2 regions of the Hymenobacter fastidiosus genome follow, and region 2 is predicted to be linked to the other one. Evidence: riboswitches for the same ligand, from Rfam matches in the RefSeq annotation. Region 2 holds a riboswitch; the other holds the start of a gene.
The links. A riboswitch is a leader RNA that binds a small molecule or an ion and turns the genes downstream of it on or off. The one in region 2 is predicted to bind cobalamin.

Region 1: it holds a riboswitch for cobalamin, as region 2 does, so the genes downstream of both, ABD833_RS11825 (acyl-CoA thioesterase) here and ABD833_RS15130 (TonB-dependent receptor) in region 2, are expected to answer to the same signal.

The regions. Positions count from the first base shown of each region.
Region 1 is NZ_BAABDJ010000024.1:33,006-45,115, reverse strand. It holds gene ABD833_RS11850 (TolC family protein) at 1-1,452, opposite strand, end outside; gene sdaAB (L-serine ammonia-lyase, iron-sulfur-dependent subunit beta) at 1,483-2,163, opposite strand; gene ABD833_RS11840 (tryptophan 2,3-dioxygenase family protein) at 2,376-3,353, shown strand; gene ABD833_RS11835 (DUF2911 domain-containing protein) at 3,437-3,973, opposite strand; gene ABD833_RS11830 (MFS transporter) at 4,197-5,534, opposite strand; cobalamin riboswitch at 5,837-6,031, shown strand; gene ABD833_RS11825 (acyl-CoA thioesterase) at 6,194-6,583, shown strand; gene ABD833_RS11820 (NAD(P)/FAD-dependent oxidoreductase) at 7,017-8,582, shown strand; gene ABD833_RS11815 (CoA-binding protein) at 8,719-9,078, shown strand; gene ABD833_RS11810 (caspase family protein) at 9,267-12,110, shown strand.
Region 2 is NZ_BAABDJ010000035.1:208,314-220,423, reverse strand. It holds gene ABD833_RS15140 (class I SAM-dependent methyltransferase) at 12-1,205, shown strand; gene ABD833_RS15135 (DNA-3-methyladenine glycosylase) at 1,264-1,863, opposite strand; cobalamin riboswitch at 2,290-2,518, shown strand; gene ABD833_RS15130 (TonB-dependent receptor) at 2,840-4,675, shown strand; gene ABD833_RS15125 (YncE family protein) at 4,708-5,811, shown strand; gene ABD833_RS15120 (hypothetical protein) at 5,888-6,154, opposite strand; gene ABD833_RS15115 (hypothetical protein) at 6,396-6,761, shown strand; gene ABD833_RS15110 (AraC family transcriptional regulator) at 6,758-7,330, shown strand; gene ABD833_RS15105 (B12-binding domain-containing radical SAM protein) at 7,516-9,903, shown strand; gene ABD833_RS15100 (alpha/beta hydrolase family protein) at 9,924-11,201, opposite strand; gene ABD833_RS15095 (GNAT family N-acetyltransferase) at 11,615-12,110, opposite strand, start outside.

The sequences.
Region 1 (12,110 bases), on a different contig from region 2:
TTCGGCGCCGTAGAGGTTGTTTTTGGCGATGTTGAAGTCCGTGCCGTTGAGCAGCCCGTTGTTGAAGCGGATTTCGGCGTTGCGGTAGGCCGTGCTCAGGGCCTGGGTCTGGCGCTTAGCGGCCGAGTAGCGGCGCTGGGCGGCAATGGCATCGGCGTAGGCCTGCTGGATGTTCTGGCGCAGCGTGAGGCGGGTTTGCTCGGCGCGCAGCTCGGCCTGCTTCACCCCGATTTCGGAGCGCTGCACGTTGGTGCGGGCCTGGAAGCCGTTCAGAATCGGGATGGAGAGCGTAAACTGCAGCTGCTTGCCGTAGTTGCTTCTCACCTGCTTGATAAATTTATCGGGTAGGGGGCGGGTTTCGGGCTGGTAGAAACCGGCGAAAACCCCCGGCACCATCTCGGGCTTCCCCGTGGCAGGGTTGATGGCGAAGATCGGGAACGGCGTCAGGGTGGAGTCGCCGGTGAGCACGGGCGTCGCCCGCGACGAGGAATACCCCGAGAAGAGCCCCCCGCCAAACGTAAGGCGCGGATAGTAGGTCCCGCGGGCTATTTCCACGGTGCGCAGGGCGCTTTGCGTGCGCAGCTCCGCGGCTTTCACCTCGGGCATGAGGCCCTGGGCCGTCTGGTAGGTCCCGTCGGGGTTGCCTATCAGCACGGTTTCCTCGTCGGGGTCGGCGAGCACGGGCACCTCAATTTCGAAGCCGGTGGGCGAATTCAGATTCAGCAGCTGGGCCAGCTGGAGCTTAAAAAAGGCAACCTGGTTCTGGGCCGTAATCACGTTGAGCTCGTCGGACGCCTGCTGGGCCTGGCCATCGAGCAGGTTGCTTTCGGCCACGCTGCCCGCCTTGAGCAGCTTTTCGGTGCGGCTCACCTGCTGTTGTGAGCTATTCACCCGGGCCTGATTGGCCTGCACGATTTCCTGCGCCAGCACCAGCTGCAGATACGACGAGGCCACGTTCAGGGCAATGTCGTTCTTGGATTTCTCGATGTCGTTGAGACCCGCCTCGTAATCCAGGACGTTGCGCTTGATGGTGTTGCGCAGCTGGAAACCCGAAAACAGCGTCAGCTGCGAGCTGACCGAGAAGTTGTTGGTTCGGATGGTCTGGTCCTGAAACTGGAACGTGAGCGGGTCAACGCTGGTGCCGTAGTTCCAGTTCTGGGTGGCGTTGGCGTTGGCCGAGGGCAGCAGCGCGGCCCGGCTCTGGCGCAGAATGGCGTCCGTGTTCTGGGTGGTGAGCTGCTGCTGGCGCACGGTCAGGTTGTTCTGCTGGGCTACGTCGACGGCGCGGCGCAGGGTGTAGGGCCCGCCGGGCGCGGCGACGGGCAGACTGCCGGCCGGGGGCTGCACGGGCGGCGTTTGCTGGGCCGCGGCGGGCAGCGCAGCCACCGCCAGCAGGGCGGCGCCGGCCCCGGCGGCAGCCAGGCGGGAAAGCGGAGTACGGGTTGGTTTCATAGCCGGTAGGGTTGTCTTGGTATCAGGCGCTTAGTCGATGTTCGGAATGTAGGTCACGCGCTGCACCCAGCTGAGCTGGCGCAGGTACTCCAGGGTAATGGCCCGCAGGCCCGAGTCCATCTCGATGAACTGCCGGGCCGCGTCGTTCCGGCCCTTGCGGCTCACAAACATGGTGGCGATGTTGCAGTCGTCGTGGGCAATGACGGAGGCAATGAAGGCAATGGAGCCGGTGCGGTCGTCGGCATCGATAATGAGCGTGTGCAGCGAGGCCGAAAAGTCGGACGGAAAGCCGTCGACTTCCACAATGCGAATCACGCCCCCACCCCGGCTCTGCCCGATCACCTCCACGGCGTGGCCGGTGCGCTCGTCGCGCAGCTGGAGCCGGATGGTGTTCGGGTGCATGGTGCTGGCGTTGCCTACGCTCTGAAACACGTAGGTCAGCCCGGCCGCCTTGGCGTGGTCGAAGGCGTCGCGGATGCGCTTGTCGTCGGTGGCCATGCCCAGCAAGCCGGCCACGATGGCGCGGTCGGAGCCGTGCCCCTCGTAGGTGCGGGCAAAGGAGTTGTAAAACGTGACGGTGGCATGGGTGGGCAGGGAGCCCAGAATGCGGATGGCGGCGCTGGCAATGCGGACTACCCCGGCGGTGTGCGAGGAGCTGGGTCCGATCATCACTGGCCCGATCATATCAAAAATACTGCTTTTCTCGGCCATAATACGGGCTAAAAGTAGAGGTTTCAGCCGGGAAACCAACTGTTGCCGTGAGTTTCCCCGGCGGGCGCCGCGCCGGCGGCGCCGCTACGCTCACAGATGCCGCGGCCCGGTCCGCGGTTGCCCGGGGCGGGCACATCCGGCGGCTTTTTTGTTCCTTGTGCCGCCGTTGCCACCCGGGCGGCGTCCTTTCACCCGTCCTAAGCCACCCGCTTATGTCCCCCACCCCGGACGAATTCTCCCCCGCCGTCCTCGACCAGCTGCGCCGCCTGCAGCAGAAATATGCCGCCGACGGGCAGGATCTGGCCGCCTACCTCGAAGGCCTGTTCTTCGCCGACTACGTCAACTACTGGGACTATATCGAGCTGGATACGCTGCTGAGCCTGCAGCGCCCGCTCACCCAGATTCCCGACGAGCGGATCTTTATCATGTACCACCAGATCACGGAGCTGTACTTCAAGCTTTGCCTGTGCGAGTACGAGCAGATCGGGGACCTGCGCGAGCCCACCGTGGGCGAGCTGGTACTGCGCGTGGGCCGCATCAACCGCTATTTCGAGAACCTGATCGACTCGTTCGACGTGATGGTCGACGGCATGGACAAGCAGCAGTTTCTGCAGTTCCGCATGGCCCTGATGCCGGCCTCGGGCTTTCAGAGCGTGCAGTACCGCATGATCGAAATTGCCAGCACGGCCCTCGACAACCTGCTCAACCAGGAACAGCGCCGCCTGCTGGGCGAGGCCGCCGCCCACGACGAGCTGATGGGCTGCATCTACTGGAAAGCCGGGGCCACTATCGAGGAAACCGGGGCCAAGGCCCTCACCCTGATTCAGTTCGAGGAGAAATACAGCCAGCAGCTCACCCGCCACGCCGCTGCGTACCACGACAAAAACGTGTGGAGCACCGTGCTGCGCCTGCCCGAAGCCGACCGCCGGCACCCGCGTCTGCTGCGCGCCCTCAGGCAGCTCGACGTGAACGTGAACGTGAACTGGCCCCTGATGCACTACAAATCGGCGGTGCGCTACCTGGAGCGCGACCCCACGGCCCTGGCCGCCACGGGCGGTACCAACTGGAAGAAGTACCTGCCTCCCAAGTTCCAGAAGCGCATCTTCTACCCCCAGCTCTGGACCGAGCAGGACCTGGCCGAGTGGGGCAAGGGCTGGGTGGAGAGTATTCTGGAAGAAGCGCGGAAGTAACTGTACGCAGTACAAACCGACCGGCCGCCGCATGTATCCGTTGGGTACGTGCGGCGGCCGGTCGGTTTGTACTAATCCTTAGGCTACTTGCTCACCTTGAAGCTGGCCTGCGTGCTTTCCCAGGCCATCGTCACGGTCCCGGCTTTGGCGGTCGTCACGTTGAACTGCTCCACCGGGGCGGCCGTTTTCATTGGCTTCACCTTTACGCGCAGGGCGTCCTGCTTCTGGTCGTACTCGTAGGCGCCCCACTGGTTGGCGGTCTTATTGAAGATAACGGTCCACTCAGTGGCGCCGGGGATGGTGAACAGGGCGTATTTGCCGGCGGGCAGCGCCTGGCCTTCAATTTTCACGGGCTTATCCACGGTGAAGATGGTGGCTTCATTGGCCCCCGTGCGCCACACGGCGTTGTAGGGCACCAGCCCGCCGAACACCTTGCGGCCTTTCATGGCCGGGCGGCTGTAGTCGATGGTAACCGTGGCGCCACCCACCAGGGCCGTGGCCGTAGCCGGCGGGCTCGGGCGCTTCGATTTGTCTTCGGGCATTTTTTTATCCTGGGCGTAGGCGTGGCCGGTGAGCAACAGTGCGGCGGCGAGCAGGAATCTGGCAGCGGGGTTTCGCATGGGAGTTGGGAAGTGAGAGTGAGTGTGAGGTTGAAATACGGAAGCGCGGCTTTTGTTTTCCGCTCCTGCAACAGGAGACGGCCAGGCCAGGTCGTCACGTTGCACGACGGACGATCCTGCTCATCTGGCGTCCGATGGTCGAAGCATCGCGCGCGCTGACGCAGGATTACTACTCTGACGATGCCACGCGAGATGCTTCGCTTACGCTCTGCATGACGAGCTGTTAAACATGCTTTCCGCGGCTTTCGTCGTCCAGGCGGGAAGTGCTTTTGGTGTCGGCCATGCGCAGGTACACGACCAGCGAAATAGCGGCGCAGGCCGTTACGTACCAGTAGTACCACGCCTCCACGCCGCGGTCCTTGGCCAGCAGGGCTACGTACTCGGCCGAGCCGCCGAAGACGGCCACCGTCAGCGCGTAGGGCAGCCCCACGCCCAGGGCCCGGATGTGGGTCGGGAACAGCTCGGCCTTCACAATAGCATTAATGGAGGTGTAGCCGCTGACGATAACCAGCCCGATGAGCAGCAGGCCAAACGCCGCCCAGCCATCCTGGGTGCGGGCCAGCAGCGTGAGCAGCGGCACCGTGCCCAGCGTGGCGCCCACCCCGAAAAACAGTAGCACCGGCCGCCGCCCCACCCGATCGGACAGTGCCCCGAACAGCGGCTGGAGCACGATGGTAACGGCCAGCGCCCCGAACGAAATCAGCGTGGCCCCGGCCTTGCTGAAGCCGGCGGTGTTCACCAGAAATTTCTGGGCGTAGGTGGTGAAGGTGTAAAAGGCAATGGTGCCGCCCAGGGTCATGCCCACCACCGTCAGCACTTCGCGCGGGTAGCGCAGCAGCCCGGTCAGCTGGCCCGCGCCCTTTTCGGCGCGGCCGGGAGCCAGCGTCTGCTGCGCAAACGCCTCGGTTTCGGCCATGCTGCGCCGCAGGTACAGCGCCGACACGGCCGCCGCCGCGCCAATCACGAAGGGCACCCGCCAGCCCCAGGCGTACATCTGCGCCGGACTCAGCACCTGCTGCAACCCCAGCTGCACCAGCAACGCCAGCAGCTGCCCGGCAATGAGGGTCACGTACTGGAAGCTGGAGTAGAAGCCCCGGTTTCTGGCGTCGGCCATTTCGCTCAGATACGTGGCGGAGGTGCCGTACTCCCCGCCCACGCTCAGCCCCTGCGCCAGCCGGGCCACCACCAGCAAAACCGGCGCCGCCACCCCGATGCTCTGGTACGAGGGCGTGAGGGCAATGAGCAGAGAGCCCGCGCACATCAGCAGCACCGACAGCAGCAGAGCGGCTTTGCGGCCGTGCCGGTCGGCGTACCCGCCCATAAGCCAGCCGCCGAGCGGGCGCATCAGAAAGCCCACCGCGAAGATGGCCGCCGTATTGAGCAGCTGGGCCGTGAGGTCGCCCTTGGGGAAGAACGAAGGGGCAAAATACAGGGCGAAGGCCGAGTACACGTACCAGTCGTACCACTCCACCAGGTTGCCCACCGAGCCGCTGATGATGGAGCGCAGGCGCGAGGCGACGGGCAGCGGCGACAGATGAGGCGCAGCGGGAGTTTCCGGCATACTTAGGAATGGTGGGGTAAGAGCCCGTCGTTATTGCTGAGTAACTCTTGTCATGCTGAGCCAGACGAAGCAGCGCGCCCGCAATGGTAACCAGATCCTCTCACAACGTCCCAGGCAAGATACTTCGTCGCTGCTGCAGTCCCGGAATGCTCCTTCTGCATAAGTAGGGTCAGACCCGCTTTAAGCACCGGCCGTTCGGCCCCCCTGGCCTCCATGTCGCGCTTAAAGCGCGGGCAGGGCGCCGGAAGGGGGAGGCGCGGGCCAAAACAGCTACCTTCGCCGCCGTTGTTCTTAGTTTGATTTCCATTCAGACGACGGAAGGTGGGCGGGTAATACCGCCCTGCCAAGGGAACCGGGTGCGAATCCCGGACAGACGCGCTACTGTAAGTACCCCCATAGTTCTTCCCTGCGCAGCCCATTGGGGCGGCCCCGGCCGGCCTGAGAAGGGCGGGGAGAATGGTACAAGTCAGGAAACCTGCCTTCCGCTGAGTTGATAAGGGTGCCTTCGCGACCTGAGGCCTTTATCGGGTGCCGAGGCCTGCGGGCGGCCCTTTTCGGCCGGCGTGCCTCCCGGCGTAGCCCCGATTTTTCCCGTTCGCACAGCTTTCCCGGAATCCGGCCCAGGGCTTTTGATTTTCCCAAACCCTTTTTCGCTCCCCATGGACCTTGCCGAGAAAATTGCCCAGGCCGAAACCCGCATCTTCAAAGCGGTATTCCCCAACACCACCAACCACTACGACACCCTCTTCGGTGGCGCGACGCTGCACATGATGGACGAGGTGGCCTTCATCTGCGCCACCCGCTTCAGCCGCCTCAAGATGGTGACCGTGTCGTCGGATAAAGTCGATTTCACCCACCCCATTCCCGGCGGCACGCTCGTGGAGCTGATCGGCAACATCGAGCACGTGGGCAACACCAGCCTGAAAGTGCGCGTCGACCTGTTTGTGGAGCAGATGTATTCCGACGAGCGCACCAAAGCCGTGTCGGGCCTGTTCACCTTCGTCGCCATCGACGCCGACAAGCGCCCGGTGCGGATTCTGCCGGCATAAGCGGCGTTTTTTGGCAGTCTGTTTTTTCGGCTGTCATCCTGAGCCTGCGAAGGATCTGCCTCATCGTTTACTGCAATTGTCATTCACTGAGCAAAACCCTTTTCCGCGCAATTGGAGAAGGGCTTTACTCAGTAAATCAGACTTGTCAGTAGCTGAAGAGGCAGGTCCTTCGCTGTGCTCAGGATGACAAACGACGAAAAAACCGAAACCCTAAACAGGTTCAGCAGCTGATTTCAATGGAGCACGTCTTTTATCGTCGTGTAGGGTAAAGAGCGTTGTGCGTTGAAGTGCATTTTTCAGAGGCGAAGAGGCAGGTCCTTCGCTGTGCTCAGGATGACAGTTCCGTTAGTGTGACCGGTACCGTATCTTTGTCCTCCCCAAAACCTGATTCCCGGTTTAAAGGCTCGACACCTTTCACCCTACAATCGACCCTGTGTCTAAGAGAGAAATAGAAGTGCTGCTGCCCCCGGAAGTAGCCTACGACGAATTTGCCCGCTACCGCGCCCTGCTGGCGGCCACGGGCCTGGAGCCCGGCGAGGCCGATTTCGTGCACCTGCGCAAGCGCTCCATCGACGCCCGCGGCCGCCAGCCCCTGGTTCGCCTGCGGGCCGATATCTGGCTCACCCCGCCCCCGGCCGACACGTTTGGTCCCTGGTTTCAGTATTCGGATGTAAGCCGGGCGCGGCGCACGGTGCTGATCGTCGGGGCCGGGCCCGCGGGCTTGTTTGCGGCGTTGCGCTGCATCGAGCTGGGCCTGAAGCCCATCGTGCTGGAACGCGGCAAGGACGTGCGTACCCGCCGCCGCGACCTGGCGGCGCTCAACAAGGAGCACGTGGTGAACCCGGATTCCAACTACTGCTTCGGCGAAGGCGGCGCGGGCACCTATTCCGACGGCAAGCTCTACACCCGCGCCACCAAGCGCGGCGACATTCAGCGCATCCTGCGCCTGCTGGTCCAGCACGGGGCCACCCCCGATATTCTCGTCGATGCCCACCCCCACATCGGCACCAACAAGCTGCCCGCGGTGGTAGCGGCCCTGCGCGACACCATCCGGGCGGCGGGCGGCGAAGTGCGCTTCGACACGCGGGTCGATGACCTCATTCTGGACAGCAACCACCTGCGCGGCGTGGTTACGGCTACCGGCGAGGCGCTGGAAGCCGACGCCGTAATTCTGGCCACGGGCCACTCGGCCCGGGATATCTACGAGCTGCTGCACCGCCGTGGGGTGCGCATCGAGGCCAAGCCCTTTGCCCTGGGCGTGCGCGTGGAGCACCCCCAGCAGCTCATCGACCAGGCCCAGTACCGCCTCCAGGACCGGGGGCCGCTGCCGGCGGCTTCCTACGCCCTGGTCCACCAAACCCAGTGGCAGGGCAAGCAGCGGGGCGTGTTTTCGTTCTGCATGTGCCCCGGCGGCTTTATCGTGCCGGCCGCCACGGCCTCCGGCGAAGTGGTGGTCAACGGCATGAGCCCCAGCCGCCGCGACTCGCGCTTCGCTAACTCCGGCATCGTCACGGCCGTTGAGCTCGAGGATATGGACCTGGCGCAGCACGGCGAGCTGGCGGGCCTGCGCCTGCAGCAGGAAATCGAGCAGCGGGCCTGCGCCCTGGCCGGCCACACCCAGCGCGCCCCGGCCCAGCGCCTCGGCGACTTTCTGAAGGGCACCGTCTCGCCGGAGCTGCTCGAAACCTCCTACCAGCCGGGGTTGGTGTCGGTGAACATGGAGCAGGTGCTGGGCGCCGGCCTCGCCGACCGCCTGCGCCAGGGCTTCCGCGACTTCGGCCGCAAGATTCCCGGCTACGCCACCAACGCCGCCCAGATTGTGGGCGTGGAAAGCCGCACCTCGGCCCCCGTCCGCATTCCCCGCGACCGGACCACGCTGGAGCACCCCGAAATCCGGGGCCTGTTTCCCTGCGGTGAGGGGGCCGGTTTCGCCGGCGGCATCGTATCGGCGGCCATGGATGGGGAGCGGTGCGCCGAAGCGGTGCTGGCAGGCTTTTAGGTTTTGGTGGGTGGTTTTTGGTTTTTGGCCCGCGGAATTCGTTTAAGCCGGTAGCCCGTTTCTGCAGTCAGGGCCCGGTCCGCGGATCCGGCCGCCTACCGGGCCAAAAACCAAAAACCAAAAACGACAAACCAAGATGAAAAAGACCTTAGTTCTCGGGGCCAGCGACAATCCGGCCCGCTATTCCTTCCGGGCGGTGCACCAGCTTAAGCAGCACGGCCACGAGGTAGTGCCCGTCGGCATCCGGAAGGGCCAGGTGGCCGGCCTCGCCATTCACACCGACCGGCCCGCCGCCGCTGATGTGGATACCGTCACGCTCTACGTGGGGCCGCAGAATCAGCCCGCCTGGTACGACTACATTCTGGACCTGAACCCCAAGCGCATCATCTTCAACCCCGGCACCGAAAACGCGGAGCTGGAGCGTCTGGCCCAGCAGCGCGGCATTCAGACCGAAGAGGCCTGTACGCTGGTCATGCTGTCGATAGGGCAGTACTAACGCAGTTTTAAAACAGCCTCAGAACGGCCCCGGCCCCGGAATAAACTCCGGGGCCGGGGCTTTTTGCTTTCCGTTACAAGACCTATGCAACCTCGTTCAATTCAAGTAAATATTTGATAAACACATTTATGTATATTTAATATGTCGTTCCGGTCGGAACGCGGGGTGTCACTAAACCATTTATTCCCATGGCTAGTCGTTTCAAACAGCTGACCTTGGCCGAGTTCGTTGCCGTGCTCGACCAGTTCCCCTTCACGCGCCGGGTTACGGGCGTGCACATGCACCATACCTGGCGGCCCAACCGGGCGCAGTACGCGGGCCGGGCCAGCATCGACGCCATGTGGCAGTATCATACCCAGCACAACGGCTGGTCCGACATTGCCCAGCACATCAGCATTGCCCCGGATGGCACCATCTGGACCGGCCGCAACTGGAACCTGGCCCCGGCCAGCTCCTCGGGCCACAATGGCAACCGCCTGGCCGGGCCCTTCATGTTCGAGATGATCGGCGACTTCGACAAGGGCCGCGACCCCTTCGACGGAGCCCAGCGCCGCACCGCCCTGCACGTAGTGGCCCACGTGCAGCGTCATTTTAAGCTGGCCACCAAGTCGCTGCACTTCCACAGCCAGCTGTCGGGCAAAACCTGCCCCGGCAGCAGCATCGGCTACGAGGCCACGGTCCAGGAAGTCCGGCACATCAAACAAAACCTGGGCTCCCGGGCCTTGCTCGCGGAGCCGGCCGTGAGTGAGGAACGGGTAGTGGAATTGCTGCGCACGCTGAGCTACATCTCCATTGCCAGCCGGGCCCGCGGCCTGGAAGCCGAAGCCCTGGCCGAGCCCGCCGAAGAAGGCATGAGCCGCCAGCAGCTGCTGCTGCTCACGGAGCCCGTCCCGGGCAAAACCGCTGCCCGCGCCCTCCAGTCCCGTGGCCCCGGGGAGCTGACCGCCGCCCAACGCCAGCTGCTTCGCGCCCACGTCGTCAACCTCGACCAGGGCCGCTTTTCCACCGACGGCACCTTCACCACGGCGGCCTCCGACGTGGACGCGCTGTTCGACAAGCACCTGGAGCAGGCCCTGCGCGCGGCCCGCAAGGCCGGGCGGCCCCTCCAGCTGGTGCTGTATGCCCACGGGGGGTTGGTGTCGGAGAAATCGGGGCTGGCCGGGGCGCTGCGGGCCATTCCGTGGTGGAAGGCCAACCACGTGTATCCCCTGTACTTCGTGTGGGAAACCGGCCTGGGCGGCACGCTGGGGGCCCTCATCCGGGGCAGCCGCGCCCGCGAATCCGGTCGGGGCATCACCGACCTGAGCGACCAGCTGATTGAGCGGGCCGTGGGTCCCCTGGGCGGGCAGATCTGGAAAAACATGAAGGACAGCGCCGAATGGGCCAGTGAAGCCGATGGCGGGGGCCGCTACGTGGCCCGCAAGCTCCAGCAGTTCTGCGCCGCTCACCCGGCCGAGGTAGCCGACGGCACCCTGCGCCTGCACGCCGTGGGCCACAGCGCCGGCTCCATCTTCCACGCCCACTTCCTGCCCACGGCCCTGCAGCTGGGCGTACCGTCTTTCCGGACCCTGCACCTGCTGGCCCCCGCCATCCGGGTCGACGCCTTCAAGCAGCACCTGGCGGGCCTCGTCGGCCACGGCGTGGACCAGCTGACGCTCTTCACCATGCGCGACCAGCTGGAGCGGGACGATACCTGCTCCCTGTTTTACCGCAAGTCGCTGCTCTACCTGCTCTACAATGCCCTGGAATCGGGTCGCGAAACGCCCATTCTGGGCCTGGAAACCTGCCTGCGGGCTGATGCCGACGTCAGCCGGCTCCTGGGGCTGAGTACCGGCCACCAAGCCGCCCCGGCTACGGAGGTAATCTGGTCGAATACTACCGAGGCCAGCGGCCGGAGCTCGAGCACCAGCGCCACCCACGGCGGGTTCGACGAGGACGCGGCCACCATGGAAAGCGTGCTGCGGCGCGTCGTCGACCAGACCGACATCGTGCCCTTCCCCCGAACCCGGGAGCTGGTTGACCTCTGGCATGAGCCGATTGAGCTGCCCGAAGAGGTGGTAATGCTGGCTCAGCTGCAGGCCGAATTCATGGCGAAGACGACCGCCAAGCCCGCCAAGAAAGCCGCTCCGCCCCGGCCACAGCCGGCTTCAACCAACGGCCACCCGCGCCAGCGGGCCCTGTGCATCGGCATCAACGACTACCCGGCCGCCCCGCTCCAGGGCTGCGTGGCCGACGCCCGCGCCTGGGCCGACGCCCTAAAGCACCGGGGCTTCGCAACCGAGCTCCTGCTCGAAGATGAGGCTACCCGCCAGAACATTCTCGACCGCATCAGCAGCCTGCTGACTACGAGCCGGGCGGGCGACGTGCTGGTCGTGCAGTTTTCCGGTCACGGCACCCAGCTCCAGGACGCCGGCCGCGGCGGCGACGAGGATGACCGCCGGGATGAGGCGCTGTGCCCCCACGACTATGCCCGCGGGGCCTTCGTCCTCGACGACGACCTGCGGACGGTATTCCGGCGGGTGCCCGCCGGCGTCAGCGTCACTTTCTTCGCCGACTGCTGCCACTCGGGCAGCGTTGCCCGGCTGTTCGGCGCGCCGCCGGCCCCGGTTGTGGTCGACCAGCGGGCCCGCTTCATGAATGCCCGCGCCAGCGATACCGACTTTAATACCCTGCACCGGGCGTTCCGGGCCAGCTTACCAGCCAATGGCAATCATCCGGCCCCTGCCGATGCCGGCCGCGCCGCCATGCGGGTAGTTAACTTCTCCGCCTGTCTGCCCGAGGAAGTAGCTTACGAAACCAATGGCAGCGGGGCCTTCACAACCCGGGCGCTGCGCCTGCTGGAGAAACCCAGTGCCGGCCTCACCCACCGCCAGTTCCAGGACCAGCTGCGGCGGGCCTTCAGCCGCCACTCGCCCGTGCAGCACCCCACGCTGGACTGCGCGCCCACGGCCGAAGAGCTGCCCTTACTCCAGGCCCTGACCGCCACCGCGCCCCGCCGGCCCCGGCGCCAGGCTTCCGCCGCCGCCCGGTAG
Region 2 (12,110 bases):
AGGCTTTATTCATGGAATACCCGCTGCCGGCAGCGGCCCGGCAATATGTGGCCGAGCATCTGCACGACGACCCCGCTCAGCTGGCTTTACAAGCCCGCCGCTATCCGAATCTGCCCGTGCCGGATCTGGTGCGCCAGATTCAGGCCCGGCAGAAAGCCCGGACCAAGCTTCCCATCTGGGCCGACAATCCCGACCTGATATTTCCGCCGGCCTTATCGGTGGAGCAGGCGTCTTCCGCTCGCACCGCCGCCTTCAAAGCCGACCTGGTCAACGGGCAGCGGCTGGTTGATCTGACCGGGGGCTTTGGCGTTGATGCCTGCTGCTTTGCCACCCGGATACCGGAAGTGCACTACGTAGAACGCGACCCGGCCCTGGTAGCGGTGGTGCGATACAATCTGCAGCAGTTGGGAGTGACCAACGTGCACTGCCACGGGGGCGATGCGCTGCAGTTTCTAAAAAGCACCCCCGATACCTTCGACTGGATCTACCTGGATCCTGCTCGTCGTGATACTGCCGACCGCAAAATCTACCGGTTACAGGATTGCGAGCCGGACGTGTTGCGCCTGCTACCGCTACTGCTGCATAAAGGCAATCGGATATTGCTCAAAACGTCGCCCATGCTCGACATTGAGCAGGCCCTGCTGGAGCTGAAGCAGGTACGCCGCCTGTGGGTAGTGGCCGTGGATAATGAGTGCAAGGAAGTACTGTACGAATTGGGACCGGAGCCCGCCGTGGACCCGGAGCGCTACACCGTGAATCTGCTCCGCAACGGGCAGCAGCAGGAGTTTCGCCTCAACAAAGCCCGCGAAACCCGTGCCGTGGCCCGCTACGCCGAGCCCTTGCCGCAGGGCTACCTCTACGAACCGAACGTGGCCGTGCTCAAGGCCGGCGGCTTCCGCAGTGTCGGCACGGCCTTCGAGCTGTTGAAGCTGCACCAGCACAGCCACCTCTACATGTCGGATACACTCCGGGAAGAGTTTCCGGGGCGCATTTTCCGCATTCTGGCAGCCGAGAAATACGACCGGAAAAAGCTGCGGGCTCACCTCGGCCCGGAAGGCCGCGCCCACGTTACGACCCGCAACTTTCCTGACAGCGTCGCCGAGTTCCGACAGCATACGGGTATCCGCGAAGGCGGCCACATCTATTTGTTTGCGACCACCGACCTGCGCGGCCGGTTGGTGGTGATGGTATGTGAGAAGGTGTAATCTATTTAGCTGGTGAGCGTTTGAGCGGCCTGCGCCGGTAGAGCGAACCGGTCGCCACTCACTTAGCCGGGCTTACCCAGGGGCTGCCTTTCAGCCGAAACCGCCACGGCAGCGCGGCATCAGCTCCGGCATAGTCGATACCAACGCGGGGGCTGGCCAGTATGAGATCGGCCGGCACCGGCTCCTGCTGGTCTTCCAGCCAGATCAGGTCGCCACCTAAATCGGTGCCGTAGTGCTGGGTAGTGATACCCAGTGCCTGGGTGAGCAGGCCGGGGCCTGCAGTAAGGTTACGGGCCGGCGCGGATAGCCCCCGACGGAGCAGCATCTCCGCAATGCCCTCCACCGGCTCAAGCCCACGAATCAGGACGGCATCGGCCTTACCGGCTTCATTGGTGATAATGTTGAAGAGCGTGTAGCGGCCATAAATCAGGTAGCAGTAGGCGACGCCCCCGGCTTCGTACATCACCCGGGTGCGGTTGGTGTAGCGACCCAGGTGGGAGTGACAAGCCTGGTCCCCACTATGCGCATAGGCTTCCGTTTCGACGATACGGCCGCCGGTGAGGACGCCACCGATGGTGGTGAACAGGTATTTCCCCAGTAGCTCGCGGGCAATCTGCACTACATCGGAACGCTGGTAAAAGGCGACAGGAAGCTTCATGGGGTTGAATGTGCTAATGTGGTTTGAATGTGCTGATGTGATTTGAATGTGCTGATGGGGTAATGTGTTTTTAATGTGCTGATGGGGTTAATGTAGCTTGAATGGGTTGACGGGGCTGATGGGGTTGATGGGCTGATCGGTTGTCCGCCAACTCAGAGGTGCCCCTACCTGAGTGAAGCTATACCAGTGATTGAAGCTATACCAGCCATACTATCGATTTCAGGTACTTGTTGCCGCTGACTAGTCCGGCAATACCGGTTCACCTCAGTCCATCAACCCCATCAGCATATTAACCACATCAGCACATTCAAAACACATTACCCCATCAGCACATTAACCACATCAGCACATTCAAAACACATTACCCCATCAGCACATTAACCACATTAGCACATTCCAATCACATCAACCCCGTTGAAAACCGCTATCTTTGCCCTCGTTATAGGTGGCCGGACCCTGATTGCGGGGCGAGGCTGAAAAGGGAATCCGGTTCAATGCCGGAGCTGTCCCCGCAACTGTACGCTTCCGTTACCAGGTGGGCCTATCCCCCAGCCACTGTTTCCGTGAAGGTTTCCTGCTTGGCAGGAAGCTGGAGAAATGGGAAGGCGGCCCACCCGAAGCAAGCCAGGAGACCTGCCTATATACTTTTAGTGTTCAGCGCTTTCGGGAGAAAGGCGGAGAATGATTGCAGCAGCGGCCTTCGGGCCGCCGATTCCCTGTTTTCGGCCTCGGCTTCGGGGCAGCTTTTTCCCCGGATAAAGCCCACCTGAAGTTTTGAACTGAATTTTCCTAAACCGGAAATTTAGTTCGGATGATGGTTACCTGTCAGTTGGCGCCGCTCCGGCGACCCAACCTGTTTTCGTTTGTTTTTTTACTGCTGGGGCTGCTATGCTCCTGGCCGGCCAGTGCGTGGGTCCAGCAGTCCTCCCCCGATTCGGTACGCCGAATTGCGGAGCAGCTTCTGCCCGCCGTTCGGGTGGCAGGCTCCCGGCCCAGCCGTTTTGCCGTGGGCAGCCGCGTCACCACGCTGGACTCCGTGGCGCTGGCGCAGCACCGCGGCGGAACCCTGGCCGACGTCCTGGCCGCCCGCACGCCGGTGTACATCAAAAGCTACGGCCCCGGGCAGCTGGCGTCAATTTCCTTTCGGGGTACGGCGGCTCAGCATACGGCCGTGTTGTGGCACGGCTTCAACATCGGCCTGCCCACGCTGGGCCAGTCGGACTTCGCGCTATTGCCAGTAGTGGGTATCACGCAGGTGAGCGTACAGCACGGTCCGGCGGGGGCTATTTATGGCAGCGGGGCCGTGGGCGGCACGGTACTGCTGTCGTCGCCGGTGCGCTGGGGGGCGGGCCTGCGGATGGCAGCTCAGGCCGAAGCCGGCAGCTTCGGCCTGGGGGCCGGTCAGGCCGAAGGCAGCTTCAGCAACCAGCAGCTGGCCCTGCGGACGGAGGTTTCCTACCGCGAAGCCCGCAACGACTTTGCCTATCCCCTGCCCGAAGGCAACCGCGTGGTGTGGCGGCGCAATCCAAACAGTGCTTTACGGCAGCGGAGCTTGGCCCAGGATGCCTCGCTCCGGGTAGGAACGACGGGGGAAGTGCAGGCCGCCGTATGGCTCACTCACTCCGAGCGGCAGCTTCAGCCTACCATTGGGGCCAACAACGACGAAGCCCGGCAATACGACCGCAGCCGGCGCTTTCTGCTGGGCTACCGCCACCGGGCCAGCCAGCGGCACGAGTCGAACGTGCGGGCGGCCTGGTTTGAGGACGTGCTGGACTACGGCCTGGGTGATACTGACGCCAGCAAGTCGCGGGTGCGCACCACCCAGCTGCAAACCGACCATACCTTCACCTTCAAGCCTCACCTCAGTCTGCGGATAGGCGGCGAAGCCCAGCGCTTTGCGGCCCAGGTGCAGGGCTACGGTGACGCGGCCCGGATAACCGAGCACCGCTTTTCCGGCTTCGGCCTGCTGCGCTACGACCCGGCCCCAACCCTGCGGCTCACGCTGAACGTACGCCAGGCCCTGCTACCCGGCCGCCGGCCGCCCCTCACCCCCACGGTTGGCGCCGAGTGGCAGCTAGCCCGCTCAGCCCGGCAGGTAGTGGTAGCCAAAGCCAGCGTTTCGCGCTCCTACCGCGCCCCTACCCTGAACGAACGGTACTGGCGCCCCGGGGGCCGGCCGGATTTGCTCCCCGAAAACAGCCTGGGCTACGAAGCCGGACTGCGCCAGGAGCTGACCCCGATAGGCCAGCCCCGGCTTTCCTTACAAACCGAGCTGACCGCTTACCACCAGCTCATCCACGACTGGGTGCAGTGGACGCCGGGCCCGGGGGGAATCTGGTCGCCGCGCAATTTGCGACAGGTACGGGCCCGGGGGGCAGAAGCCAGTACCCGCCTGGACTGGCAGGCTCCGGGCAGTCGCTACTCCCTGGCCACAGGCCTGAGCTACGCTTTCACCCAGTCGGTGAAACTGCGGGGCACCACGACCGATGTCGACCCCGTGGGGCAGCAGCTGCCCTACGTGCCGCAGCATTCGGCGGCTTTTACCACGCAGCATACCTGGCGGGGCTGGCAGGCAGGCACTACGCTCACCTTCACCGGCTTCCGCTTCACCGACGCTTCGGCCACAACGTTTCTGCCGTCTTACACGCTGGTCAATGCCTCGGCGGGCTACACGCTGCGGAAAGACCAGGCCTGGACGCTGACTCTGCTGGCCCAGGGCTATAACCTCACCAACCTGATGTATCAAAGCTACGCCTACCGGGCCATGCCGCTACGGTCGGCGGCGCTGAGCCTGCGGGTGGCGTGGCGCTAACCGGCTTTTTTCTTTCCTTCTAACCCCTTTTTATGTTCCCCCGACTGCCTTACCCTGCTTTGCTTACCCGTCTGACGTTTACCGGCATCACTGCCCTGACGCTGCTGGGCTGCGACCCGAAAACCACGGAGGTCCCGGTTCCGGAAGTGCGCACCAACAGCGTCTTCATCATCAACGAGGGCACCTACAACCAGCCCAATGGCTCCGTCAGTGTGTTCGACGTGGCCGCGGCCAAAGTGACGTCCCCCGACATTTTCCAGGCGGCCAACGGCCGGCCGCTACTTTCAAACGTCACCCAGTCGATGACGGTAGTCGGGCAGCAGGGCTACATCGTGGCCAACAACAGCAACAAGATTGAGGTGGTGACCCTGCCTTCCTTCAAGTCGGTGGGCACGATAACCGCCGGCCTTAAGCTCCCCCGCTACCTGGTCGCGGCCTCGGCCGACAAGGCTTACGTGTCGGAATGGGTAACGCCGACGTTCCCCACGCCGGGGCCGGGCCGGGTATCCGTCATCGACTTACGGACGAACACCGTAACGCGCACCATCGTCGTGGGCAAAGCGCCCGAGGAAATGCTGCTGGCGGGCGGCAAGCTGTTCGTGACTAACAGCGAAGAAAACACGGTAACCGTCATCAACACCGCCACCGACGTCGTGGAAACTACCCTGACCGTAGGACCGGCTCCGGCCAGCCTCGCGTTGGACAACAACGGCCGGCTGTGGGTACTGGGCAATGGCGTAACCAACTACTCCAACCCGGCCCTGTCCACGAAAGGCAGCCTGACCGACTTCGCGCCAACGCCGCCATACACCGTGCGCAAGCGTGATTTCGCTTCCGATTTGGGCTATCTGGCCCGCCTGCGCACCAACGGTACGCGTGATCAGTTCTACGTCAAGACCGATGCCGCGGTCTACCGGCTGAGCCCGGCTGACGCGGCTCTGCCAACCAAGCCTTTCCTGACCCGGGGCAGCTTCGACATCTACGGTCTCAACATCGACCCCAACGACAATACCGTGTACGTGGGCGTAGCCCCCACTTTCACCGCACCGGGCAAGTTTATCCGCTACACGTCCGCAGGCAAGGCCATCGACTCCGCCGCCGTCGGCATCGGTCCGAACGGGTTTATTTTTTACTAGCCCGCAGGCTGAGGCACCATTCGCAAAAAGCCCTTCTGCTCCCGGAGCAGAAGGGCTTTTTCTTGTCATACGCCCGTTACTTATCCTCGATGCCGTCGTTGTTGCGGTCTTTGGCATCCGCGGCGTGGTCGTAGAGGTCCTGGCCGGTCGTGACGCGGGTCGTATCGTTGGCCGTGCCGGTGGTATTGGACGTGGCGCGCTGTCCGGAGTCGGGGTCTTTGGTTTTATCGGCCCCGCGCTCCACGTTGGTATCACCGGAGCCGGTGCCGGTGTTGCAGGCAGTAAACGAAGCCGTAGCCAGGAGCAGAGCCAGGGCCAAAGGGCGGAGCAAAACAGTTTTCATGGTAGTGGGTCTGAAACAATAAAAGGCGAAGCGAGTATTTCATTAACGTACGACAGCGCGCCAACGTGGTTTTTAGCGGCAGATCATCGTTCGGGTGCTTAGTTACTCAAATCTGCCAACATCGCCGCGGCCATTAGTTCGGGGCAAGCGACTGCCCAACGGGAGAAGTACCTCATAAACGGGACGCTAACCAGTATCAAAAGTCGCGTAACCCGATATATTTGTTGTCCTGATTTTACTTATGACCCTTCCCCGCGCGCTGAACCTGGCTACTTCCCCCCTGCTGCGCCGGGCCGGCGGGCTGGCGGCGGTGAGTCTGACCCTGGCCCTGGCCCTGGTAGCTTACCTGTTCGGCGCTGCCGACCATTTTTTCAGCCGGCTATCCGGTGCTTTTTTCGTATTATTCTGGCTGTTAGCCGTTACGTTCCTGGGCGTGGTGCCTTTTGTGAACTGGGCGGCGCTCCATTGGTTTGGGAAAGCATGGGCTGAACCGTCGCCGGAACCCGCGCGGCGTAATTCCCGTTCTGCCCCTGCCGTTGTCTCTTCTCCTACCCGGAAACCCGGGCGGCCCGCCGCCCGGTTGGACTCATCTTCGAAACGCCCGTGAAAACTACGCTCCTGCACATCAAAAACATGGTTTGCCCCCGTTGCATCGAAGCGGTGCGCGGCCTGCTGGAACAAGCCGGCTACCGGCCCACGCAGGTTACCCTGGGGCAGGCCCAGCTCGACCAGACCACGCCCGCCGACCCGGCAGCCGTAGCCTCGCTGCTCCAGGAAGCCGGCTTTGATGTGCTGCTGGGCCGCGCGGAACAGCTGACGGAGCAGATCAAAGGCGCCCTGGGCGAATACCTGGAGCACCTGCGCACAGCCCGGATGCCGCTCACGACTTCGGCTTTCCTCACCGACCGGTTCGCGGCCACCTACTCGCACCTGAGCAAGGTATTTTCGCGCACCGCCAACCTGACCATTGAGAAATACCTGATCCGGCTGAAGATCGAGCGGGTGAAAGAAATGTTGAGCTACGGTGAAATGACCCTGGGCGAAATTGCCGACCAGATGCGCTACAGCAGCGGCCAGCACCTGAGTAACCAGTTCCGTCAGGTTACGGGCCGTTCCGTAAGTGAATTCCGCCGCGACCTGATGCCTAAGCGTCTGTCGCTGGACGAGCTGGCTTAACGACTGCTGCTGCCCTTCAGGCGGCTAAAAAAAACCTGCGGGGTAGCGTGAGGACACAATCCTTACGCTACCCCGCAGGTTTTTTGCGTTCAGCGCCCCACCCGGATGGAACCGGGAACGGATCGGGGGCCGCGTCTCGTTCTGGCTTGCCGTATCTTTACGCCTCGCTTCGTTGTTGTGCTGCCGTGACCTCTCCCCGCATTCTGCTTCTGACCCCGCCGCTAACGCAGCTCAATACGCCCTATCCGGCTACGGCCTACATCAAAGGCTTCCTGGGCGGGCGCGGCTATAGCAGCACCCAGGCCGACCTGGGGCTGGAGCTGGTGCTGAAGCTGTTTTCGGCGGCAGGGCTGGCGCGGGTTTTCGCCGAAATTGAGCAGGGTGATTTCGTGCTTTCCGATAATGCCCGCCGCATGGTGCGCCTCCGGCGCAGCTACCTGAGCACGATTGAGCCGGTCATCCGCTTTCTGCAAAACAAGGACAATACGCTGGCCCCGCGCATCTGCCACAGCCGGTTTCTGCCCGAAGCCGCCCGTTTCGACAACGTGGCCGACCTGGAATCTGCTTTCGGCACGATGGGCCTCACCGACCAGGCCCGCCACCTGGCCACGCTCTACCTCGAAGACCTCGGCGACCTGATCAAGGAAACCGTGGGGCCGCAGTTCGGCTTCTCGCGCTACGCCGAAAAGCTGGCTATGTCGGCTACCTCCTTCGATGCGCTGCACGAGGCCCTGCAGACCGCGCCCAATCTGGTCGACCGGATGCTGCTGGAGCTGGTTGATGAGCTGATGGCGCGGGTGCAGCCCGATATTGTGGGCTTCACGGTGCCGTTTCCGGGCAACCTGTACGGGGCCCTGCGGCTGGCCGGGCGCATCCGGCAACTGCGGCCCGCGGCTAGAATCCTGATGGGCGGCGGCTACCCCAACACGGAGCTGCGCCAGATCCGGGAGCCCCGCTTTTTCGACTACGTCGACTTCCTGACCCTCGACGATGGTGAAGGACCCTGGCTACGGCTGCTCGAAGCTATCAGTTGCCAGTTGCCGGTTGCCAGTTGCCAGAGCGAACCGGCACCCGGCAACCCGCAACCGGCACCCGGCAACCCGCAACCGGCACCCGGCAACCCGCAACCGGCACCCGGCAACCCGCAACCGGCACCCGGCAACCCGCAACCGGCACCCGGCAACCCGCAACCGGCAACCCGCAACCCGCAACTGGCAACTGGCAACCGGCAACTGGCAACTGAAACCCTGCAGCGCACCTTTCTGCGCAACGCGGCCGGCGAAGTCGAGTACATCAACCACCCCCACCCCGACGTGCCCCACCACGAGGTAGGTACGCCGGACTACTCCGATCTGCCGCTGGCCGACTATCTGTCGGTGATTGAGGTGCTGAATCCCATGCACCGCCTCTGGAGCGACGGCCGCTGGAACAAGCTCACCATTGCCCACGGCTGCTACTGGAAGCGCTGCTCGTTCTGCGACGTAACCCTGGACTACATCGGCCGCTACGAAACGGCTCCCGCCACTTTGCTGGTGGACCGCATCGAGCAGATCGTGAAGCAAACGGGCCAGACCGGCTTTCACTTCGTGGACGAAGCCGCCCCGCCCCTGGCCCTCCGCGACCTGGCCGTGGAGCTGTTGCGGCGGCGCGTGAGCATCACCTGGTGGGGCAACATTCGCTTCGAGAAAACCTTCACCCCCGACCTGGCCCGCCTGCTGGCCGCCGCGGGCTGCATTGCCGTGAGCGGCGGGCTGGAAGTGGCCTCCGACCGGCTGCTGGCGCTCATGGAAAAGGGCGTCACCATCGCCCAGGTCGCCCGCGTTACGGATGGCTTCACCCAGGCCGGCATCATGGTGCATGCCTACCTGATGTATGGTTTCCCCACCGAAACGGCCCAGGAAACCGTGGATTCGCTGGAAGTGGTGCGGCAGCTGTTTGGCGCGGGCATCGTGCAGAGCGGCTACTGGCACCGCTTCTCGATGACGGCCCACTCGCCGGTGGGGAAGAACCCGGCGAAATATAAAGTAGCCGCCATTGGCCCCGAGCCCGGCAACTTCGCCTGGAACGACCTCTGGCACGACGACCCCACGGGCACCGACCACGAGCAGTTCGGCCCGGGCCTGGCTAAAGCCCTCTACAACTACATGCACGGCGTGGCCCTGCAGGAGCCGCTCCAGTTCTGGTTCGACTTCCGCGTACCCCGCACCACCGTACCCCGCCAGCTGATTCAGAAAGCCGTTCAGGAAGCGTCGAAACCTGATTTTGCGAAGCAGAACCTGCGCCTCTTCTGGCTTGGCAATGCCCCTGAGCTGCAGCCCATCGATGCCCGGCCCGGGGCCCGCGCCACGCTAACCTTCTACGAGCAGGCCGAGGATTTCGAGCTGAAAACCACGCCCGCCATCGGCCAATGGCTCCACGACCTGCTGACTACCCTCCATACCGATTACCAGACCAAGCGGCTGCTGAAGGACATGGCCGCGACTTTCCCGACCACGGCTGGGACATCGTTCGGGGAGTTTGTGCTGTCGCCGACGTGGCTGCTGCTGCGCGAGAAGGGCTTGCTACTGTTTTAGCGCAGTAGCTGGATAAGCCCCTATTTCACGGCCTGCTTCATCCAGGCCAACATATCTTCTATGGCACCGGGGGCCGGGCGCGCCCAGTCCCACTGCCCGTCGGTATCGGACCTGATTCCGGCAGGCAGCAGTAACTCGTGGTTGGCCTGAGCATAGACGCGTACCGCCGAGCCTCGCCGGGAGCCGACCGCACCTCGCAGCCGTTGGGCACTTTCGCGGGCCGGCAGGAAACGGTCGGCCGCGCCGTAGAGCAACAGTACCGGGACGCGCACCTGCTGCCAGTCCGTGCGCGGGTCCAGGAGCCAGTCGCGCCACGGCAGCTGAGTCTGGATTTCGGCAGCCGTAGGAATGCGGCGCGGCATCGTCGTCGACGCGGCCCAGGGCTGCTGCCAGGCGGCCAGTAAAGTTTCGTGGAGCTGGGCCGTATCACCCTGACCCCCGCTCCGCACATAGCGTTGCAGTTGCGCAAACCCGCGTTGCGCCAGCCGGGTAGCTGCCGCGGGAGCGTTCTGCCGGCGGAGAGCATCGAGCGTCTGCGTTTGGCTGACCGTGGCCAGGGACGTACCCGGGGCCGAAAGGGCTACGACAAATGCTACCGGCCGGCCCGGCTGGCTCGCCGCCGACGCGGCCACCGGCCCACCCTGGCCGAGGGTCCACAGTCCAACCCGCGTGGAATCGACAGCCGCATTGCCCTTAACAGCCTTTACAGCCGCCAGAACTTCATCGGCCAACGCCGGTTCGCCGGCCCGCTGGCTGGCTGGTTGAGTCGCGGCGCGCTGATCGTACACCAAAGCGACGAAGCCATGCCGGGCTAACAAATCGGCGTAAGGCAGCAGGTTGCGCGGCCGGGGCGGCGTGTTGGCATCAGGCACCAGGACCACGGCCGGGTGCCGGCGGATAGTATCGTCGGGAATAAGCAGGGTACCGTGCCGGGTCAGACTACCGCTACGGAAGCGAACCGGCAGGGCCCGGTATGGGCGCGGCTCCGGCTTACCCCGGCGCACCAGCAGCAGGTCGGCTTGCACGCTGTCGGCGGTGAAGAGGCCGCGCAGGAAGTCTCCCTCCCGGATAGCATCGATTACGGTGTTACCCGCCAATGCGCCAGGCTGACGTTCCAGATGCAGCTGGGGCGAGTTGAATGACAGACTCTCCACCGGAAAGCCTAGGCCCTCCCGATCCGGAAAGCGCAGATCGGCCTGGAGCTGGCCCGGCTTTACTTCCCTCAGGTCCAGGGCCAGGCGCAGGTCAGCGCCCTGGTAGGTAACGCGGCCCTCAAAATGCCCCGTTGGCGGAGGCACTACCTTGGCTCCACTGTTCGGGGAGCAACTGCTTAACAACGCCCAGCCTGACAGCAGCCGCCACGTTGTGGTCCTCCAAAACCGAAAAGAAAGAAAAGCTGACCGGCTGTGGCGCACAGAATAGGGGTTGGTAAACCAGGGGTCAAAGGTAAGTGGTGAAACGGGGAGATAGTGAAGCTGTTTAGAAAGTCAAGACGTCTGTCATCCTGAGCAGAGCGCAGGACCTTATCCCGGCTGAACGGTACCCGCTCGATGAACTACCAGGCGGGATAAGGTCCTTCGCTGCGCTCAGGATGACAAACGCTTAGAAAAACCGACTTCCTGAACAGCTTCAGTGAAACGGGGAGTTTGCTGCTCGACCCGGGCAGACTGCGCTACCAGAACGAAAAACTCCCCATTTCACCATTCACCACCTACAGGCCTTTGCGCAGAATCAGGTCGGTCTGAATATCGTTGCCCACCCGGAATTCATGGGTTCCGATTGGCCTGAAGCCGAACCGCTGGTAAAATGCCAGGGCCCGCTGATTATGCTCCCAGACGCCCAGCACCACGGTCCGGCAGCTCTGGGTGCGGGCTTCCTCCAGCGCCCGGCGCATCAGCGAAGCCCCCAAGCCGGTTCCGATCCAGTCTTCGCGCACGTAGAGCCGCTCGATTTCCAGCCGGTCGTCTACCGCTTTGCGGGGTTCCAGGCCCAAAGCCGAGCCGGTCCGCAGCTTGGCGTAGCCAATTACTTCCTGCACCATCTGACCCAACAGGAAGGTCGTTTTGGGATCCTGGAGCTCCGCCAGCTGCTTAGCGGGGCTGAAGTTCTCAGCCAGAAAAGCGGCCATATCCCCGGCCGTGTTGGTAGCGGCAAAGGTTTCCTGGAACGTCTGATGACCCAGTTCGGCTAGCTGCGCCGCTACGGGG